DNA from 2 places in the Streptomyces sp. NPDC006430 genome. Region 1 is predicted to be linked to the other one. Evidence: riboswitches for the same ligand, from Rfam matches in the RefSeq annotation. Region 1 holds a riboswitch; the other holds the start of a gene.

Region 1 (3,080 bases):
CAGCCCCCGACCAGAGTTGTGACAATCGGATAAAGGCGGCTAGGTTCTGCCGTTACCCAGCCGTTATGCGAAAGGTGCAGCTCATGCGTTCCGGGAACGGCCGCCACAGACGCCCCCGCCAGGTACCCGCGATTGTCGTCACCGCCGGAGTCACCGGCTCCGCATTGGCCCTGCCACTGCTCGCCGCCACCGGCGCGAGCGCGGCCGACGCCTCCACGTGGGACAAGGTCGCCGAGTGTGAGAGCGGGGGCGCCTGGAGCGCCAACTCCGGTACCGGGGCGTACGGCGGCCTCCAGTTCACGCAGGAGGAGTGGAACGGCGCGGGCGGCCTGGAATTCGCCGAACGCCCCGACCTCGCCAGCCGGTCGCAGCAGATCGCCGTCGCCGAGCGCGTGCTCGGTTCCCGGGGCCCCGAGGCGTGGCCGCTGTGCGCAGCCTCCGCCGGACTCACCCAGCAGTCCCCCGCCGCGGAGGTGGACCCGGGCCTGCGCGACTCGCACCGGCCCGTCGCCCCCAGCCCCGTGCGCCCCGACAACTCCGTCCCGGCGGGCGGTACCGGCGCGAAGGCGAAGGACTTCGGCGCTCCGACCCCTGCTCCGGACTTCACGATCCCGCCGGCGCCGCTCGCGCCGAGCAGCGGACTGCCCGTCATGCCCGACCCGGACGCGCCCACCACGTCGCCGACGGTTCCGGTCTTCCCCGGCGACCCGACCACCAGCCCCTCGACCCCCACGGGCCCGACGGCACCCACCACGCCCACCACGCCCACGAACCCGGCGAACCCGACCGGGCCCGGGAACCCGGCGAACCCCACCGCTCCCGGCGCCTCCACGCCTCCCTCCACCCCGGGTGCCTCCACCGACCCGACGGCCATCCCGGACACCTCCGGCACCGGCAAGCACCGTGGTGCCGCCGCCCTTGAGACCCAGACGACGTCTGATCCGGCGCCCGCCCCCTCGTACACCGTCAAGGAGGGCGACAGTCTGGCGACCATCGCGCATGCCAAGGGAGTCAAGGGCGGCTGGAACGCGCTCTACCAGGCCAATGAGCAGGTCATCGGCGGAGACGCGGACCTGATCAAGCCGGGTCAGAATCTGGATCTAACCGCAAAATAACGACACTTCGGGCACCCGGAAAGGGGTGAATGTCCGTTATCGGCAAGTGAGACATGTGTCTCTTCCGGTCAACTGGCGTGTCTCGCCCGGAGCCTTCCGCAAACCCCGTCCTCACCTGCGCAAACGCCCGTGAGGAGAGCGCAAGTAGGGGTCGTTTCTCCCCGATGTTCCTCATTGAACATCGGGGAGGGACCTGTCTACCTTCTGAATCGCTCGCCACCGCGAGCTCCTTCGACCGCATCGCCGAATCCTGCCGGCGGCCGGAGGGAACAGTCGTCGCGTCAAGCGCCGAAGGCAGGAGCGGGGGAACCAAGGTAGGCGCCGGGACCGGCCGTTGAGAGACGGCCACGGAAACGGCTAGGGGTTAAGTCGCGCGCCGGACGCGCGGCCGGGCACTCATCCGCCCGAACCCGACAGCTCACCTCGTAGGCGTCGGTGAGGAGAACTCCATGCTGCTTTCCGGCAAGGGCAAGCACCGCCGCGCCACGGCCATCCAGCGGACGACCCGCATCGTCACGCTCGCCGGCGTTGCCGGTGTCGCCGTCGCGGCGCCCCTGATGACCGCGGGCTCCGCCTCGGCCGCGACCGCCTCCCAGTGGGACCGCGTCGCACAGTGCGAGTCCGGTGGCAACTGGGCCATCAACACGGGCAACGGCTACTACGGTGGCCTGCAGTTCTCGTCGTCCACCTGGGCCGCGTACGGCGGCAAGGCCTACGCCGCGCAGGCCAACCAGGCCTCCAAGTCGCAGCAGATAGCCATCGCCGAGAAGGTCCTCAAGGGCCAGGGCAAGGGCGCGTGGCCGTCCTGCGGCGTCGGCCTGTCCAACTCCGCCTACACCGGGGGCGGCGCGACCGACACCCCGAAGAAGACGGAGCAGAAGACCCAGCCGAAGAAGGCCGAGTCGAAGGCGAAGACGCAGACGAAGCGCGCCGAGGCGCCGACCACCCGCTCCGAGCGCTCCGAGGCCCCGACCCCGAAGACCGGCAACGGCTCGTACGAGGTCAAGTCCGGCGACACCCTGGGCACCATCGCCGAGGCCAACGGCGTCAAGGGCGGCTGGGAGAAGCTCTTCGAGCTCAACAAGGACATCGTCTCCGACGCCGACCTGATCTTCCCGGGTCAGAAGCTGAAGCTCAGCTGAATCCTGCGGTAACAACCGCCGGATCACCCGCAGCGCAGTACGCAGCGCAGCACGCAGTACGCATTCCCCGCCGCCCGGCGCGTCTCCCCCCACGCGTCGGGCGGCGGCGTTTGTCCCGGCTGCGCCGCCCGCGACCGCGCGACTATGTCCCAGAAGAGGGGTATTCGGGCCCTTTTTCGTCCCAGGGTCCGGGCGGTCGGCCGGCCGAGTGCCCGGATCCGGTTAGGCTCTAGTCGGCGGGGCCATCCCACGGCCCGACATGCCACCGCACACTCAGCGTCACATCCCAGAAGGAGATGCTCGTGCCGTCCATCGACGTCGTCGTAGCCCGGGAAATCCTGGACTCCCGAGGTAACCCCACGGTCGAGGTCGAGGTGGGCCTCGACGATGGCAGCACCGGCCGTGCTGCAGTTCCGTCCGGCGCCTCCACCGGTGCCTTCGAGGCCATTGAGCTCCGCGACGGTGACCCCAACCGTTACATGGGCAAGGGTGTCGAGAAGGCCGTCCTCGCGGTCATCGAGCAGATCGGCCCGGAGCTCGTCGGCTACGACGCCACCGAGCAGCGCCTGATCGACCAGGCCATGTTCGACCTGGACGCCACCGACAACAAGGGCTCCCTCGGCGCCAACGCCATCCTCGGCGTGTCCCTCGCCGTCGCGCACGCCGCGTCCGAGGCCTCGGACCTTCCGCTCTTCCGCTACCTCGGCGGCCCGAACGCGCACCTGCTGCCCGTTCCGATGATGAACATCCTCAACGGTGGGTCGCACGCCGACTCCAACGTGGACATCCAGGAGTTCATGATCGCCCCGATCGGCGCGGAGTC
Region 2 (3,080 bases), on a different contig from region 1:
GCAAGGACTGGATCTTCAAGAAGGTCTACTCGTCCATGGACCGGGTGCTGGTGCATTCCGCCAGTTTCGGCTCCAACGCTCAGGCGATGGCGGCCGGACTGGCGGTGCTCTCCGTCATGGACGACGAATCGCTGGTCGCCCGTGCCCGCGCGACGGGGGACCTGCTGCGCGGCCGGCTCGCGGCCCTGGTGGACGAGTACGAGCTGCTCCACGAGGTGCGCGGGCGCGGTCTGATGATCGGCATCGAATTCGGCAGGCCGTCCTCGCTGGGGCTGCGCAGCCGGTGGGCGATGCTCCAGGCGGCCCGCAAGGGGCTCTTCGCGCAGATGGTCGTGGTGCCGCTGCTCCAGAAGCACCGGATCCTCACCCAGGTCTCCGGCGACCACCTGGAGGTGATCAAGCTCATCCCGCCGCTGGTCGTGGACGAGCGGGACGTCGACCGTTTCGTGGCCGCCTTCCGCGAGGTCATGGACGAGGCGCACGGCGGGGGCGGGCTGATGTGGGACTTCGGCAGGACGCTGGTGAAGCAGGCCGTCGGCAACCGCTGACCACCTGCTCCACCCGTCCCGGGCCGGCTCAGTCGAGCAGTCGGTCCCGCAGTCGGTCGAGGGTCTCGGGCGTGAGCCCGAGACCCACGGCAAGGTAGCGCTCGACCCCGCCCCAGTGCTCGTCGATCGTGTCGAAGGCGGCGCTCAGGTACTCGGCACGGGCGTCGAAGAGCGGGGCGAGCAGCTCCATCACCTCGGGGGAGCGGGCCTCGGCCGCGTCGCTGCCGCGGCGTACCCGGTAGCGACGGTGCGGGGCGTTGGATTCCAGGTAGTCGGTCACGATCGCCCCGCGCTCGACGTCCAGCGCGAGCAGGGTGACGGCGATCGACAGACCGGCCCGGTCCTTGCCGGCCGCGCAGTGCATGAGCGCCGGAACGCTGTCCTCGGCGAGTGAGTGCACGACCCGGCTGTGCTCGGCGGTGCGTTCCCTGATCATCGAGCGGTACGAGTGGGTCATCCGGGCTGCGGCCTTCCCGTCGCCGAGGATCTGGCGCAGCTGGCCGAGGTCGCCGTCGCGGACCATCGTCCAGAACTCCTTGCCGTCGGCGGGGTCCGACAGCGGGATGTTGACGTTCCGTACGCCGGGGAGTGCGACGTCGGGTCCCTCCAGGGCGTGGTCGGCTTCGTTGCGGAAGTCGAAGATGGTGTGGAGGCCGAGCGACGCGAGGAACTCTGTATCGGTTTCGGTGGCATGTGCCAGATGTCCGCTACGGAACAGTCGTCCCGTCTTGACCCTCCGCCCGTCGATGGTCGGCAGGCCGCCCACGTCACGGAAGTTGCGCACTCCGGCCAGCTCCGGCTCAGGCGTCGGGTCCGTCAGCGGGGACGGGGGTATCTGCTGAGTCACGGGAACTCCTCCGTATCGTGGTGGGGTGTCCGAATTACACTACTTGGGGCCAACTTGCCATAACCGGAGGCGAGATCGCGCGCAGCCCCGTGAGCCAGATCATACGGTGACCGTGAGTGCCTGATCGTCAAAGTCGAATGGCCCGGCCGGGGCGGTCGTTGGCGGTGGGGAATGGACGGAGGGTGACGGGAATTCCGTCGAACTCCCACTCCTGTGAATGCGTCGGGAAATTCGTGGCTTGTTCCGTGTGGCTCAACTCGATTACCTTCGCGATCGATCCGGATGGACCGCCGAATCCTGCCGCCGTCCGGAAACCGCACTCGACTATTCACATGCGCGGCAGGAGCGGGGGAACCAGGTAGGCCGCTGTTCCCGATCTTCGTACCGGGACAGCTCGGGGTGAAGCCGTACATGTTCTGTTCCGTTCATGTGCGGCCGGACATCTCCAGTCCGAACCCGACAGCTCACCTCGCAGGCGACGGAGAGGAAATCGCCATGCCTGCACGAGGTAAGCACCGCCGTCCCAAGTCCCGCTCCGTGGCCCGCGGGTTCGCCGTCGCAGGCACCGGCGGCGCGGCCCTCGCGCTGCCGCTGATGGGCGCCTCGGGCGCCCACGCGGCCGGCGCCCCGGCCGCCGCTCCCGCCACGGCCCCCGTGCAGGTCGCCCAGGTTCCGGCCGCGCCGCAGACCGCTCCCGCCGCCGCGCAGGCCGCGCCGACCGTCTACACGGTGGTGCCGGGCGACTACCTCTCCAAGATCGCCGAGGACCGTCACCTCTCCGGCGGCTGGCAGCAGCTCTACGCCGACAACCGCGAGGCCGTTGGCGCCAACCCGTCGCTGATCCACCCCGGTCTGAAGCTGACCCTCGGGGCGAAGGGCGAGACGGCCCCGCAGGCTCCGGCGCCGGAGCGGGCCCCCGCACCGAAGAAGAAGTCCGCGGCGCCCACGACCGGGGCCGCGCCCGCCCCTGCGCCCGCGCCCGTCAAGAAGAGCGCCGGTGGCACGTCCGCCGCGGGTGCGGTCACCTCCGCCGGCTTCGTCGCACCCGTCGGCGGTGGGATCTCCACCCAGTACAAGACCCCCGGTGCCATGTGGTCCAGCGGTTACCACACCGGCGTCGACTTCATCGCGAGCTCCGGCACCACCGTCAGGGCGGTCGGCGCGGGCACCGTGGTCTCGGCAGGCTGGGGAGGCGCGTACGGCAACGAGGTCATCATCCGGCACGCGGACGGCAAGTACTCCCAGTACGCTCACCTGTCCCAGCTGTCCGTGTCGGTCGGCCAGAGCGTCAGCGCCGGCCAGACCATCGGCCTGTCCGGCTCCACCGGCAATTCGACCGGCCCGCACCTGCACTTCGAGATCCGCACCGGCCCGTCCTACGGCTCGGACATCGACCCGCTGGCCTACCTCCGCTCCAAGGGTGTGAGCATCTGACGGCTCCCGCCGTCGGAGAGGCGCCGGACCCGTGAGGCCGGGACCCGAGGGGGGTCCCGGCCTCACGCGTCGTTATTCCGTACCGACCAGGTGGTATAGATCACGGACCGTCAACCCCTTCCTACGGTGGCGTAGGTCACGTGCCGGGGTGAAGGATATGGTCCCGTGGCAGCGACGACGACGACACTCAAGACCATCGGCTCGTACGCGGCGATCGGGGACAGCTTCACCGAGGGTGTGGGGGACCCGGG

Evidence for each region. A riboswitch is a leader RNA that binds a small molecule or an ion and turns the genes downstream of it on or off. The one in region 1 is predicted to bind cyclic di-AMP.
Region 2: it holds a riboswitch for cyclic di-AMP, as region 1 does, so the genes downstream of both, ABZZ20_RS22055 (LysM peptidoglycan-binding domain-containing M23 family metallopeptidase) here and ABZZ20_RS35720 (transglycosylase family protein) in region 1, are expected to answer to the same signal.

Annotation. Positions count from the first base shown of each region.
Region 1 covers NZ_JBEXQA010000060.1:14,022-17,101, forward strand. Annotated here, with positions in the region: gene ABZZ20_RS35715 (transglycosylase family protein) at 84-1,115, shown strand; cyclic di-AMP (ydaO/yuaA leader) riboswitch at 1,392-1,562, shown strand; gene ABZZ20_RS35720 (transglycosylase family protein) at 1,565-2,257, shown strand; gene eno (phosphopyruvate hydratase) at 2,554-3,080, shown strand, end outside.
Region 2 covers NZ_JBEXQA010000015.1:94,251-97,330, forward strand. Annotated here, with positions in the region: gene ABZZ20_RS22045 (aspartate aminotransferase family protein) at 1-548, shown strand, start outside; gene ABZZ20_RS22050 (tyrosine-protein phosphatase) at 577-1,395, opposite strand; cyclic di-AMP (ydaO/yuaA leader) riboswitch at 1,707-1,888, shown strand; gene ABZZ20_RS22055 (LysM peptidoglycan-binding domain-containing M23 family metallopeptidase) at 1,891-2,829, shown strand; gene ABZZ20_RS22060 (SGNH/GDSL hydrolase family protein) at 2,995-3,080, shown strand, end outside.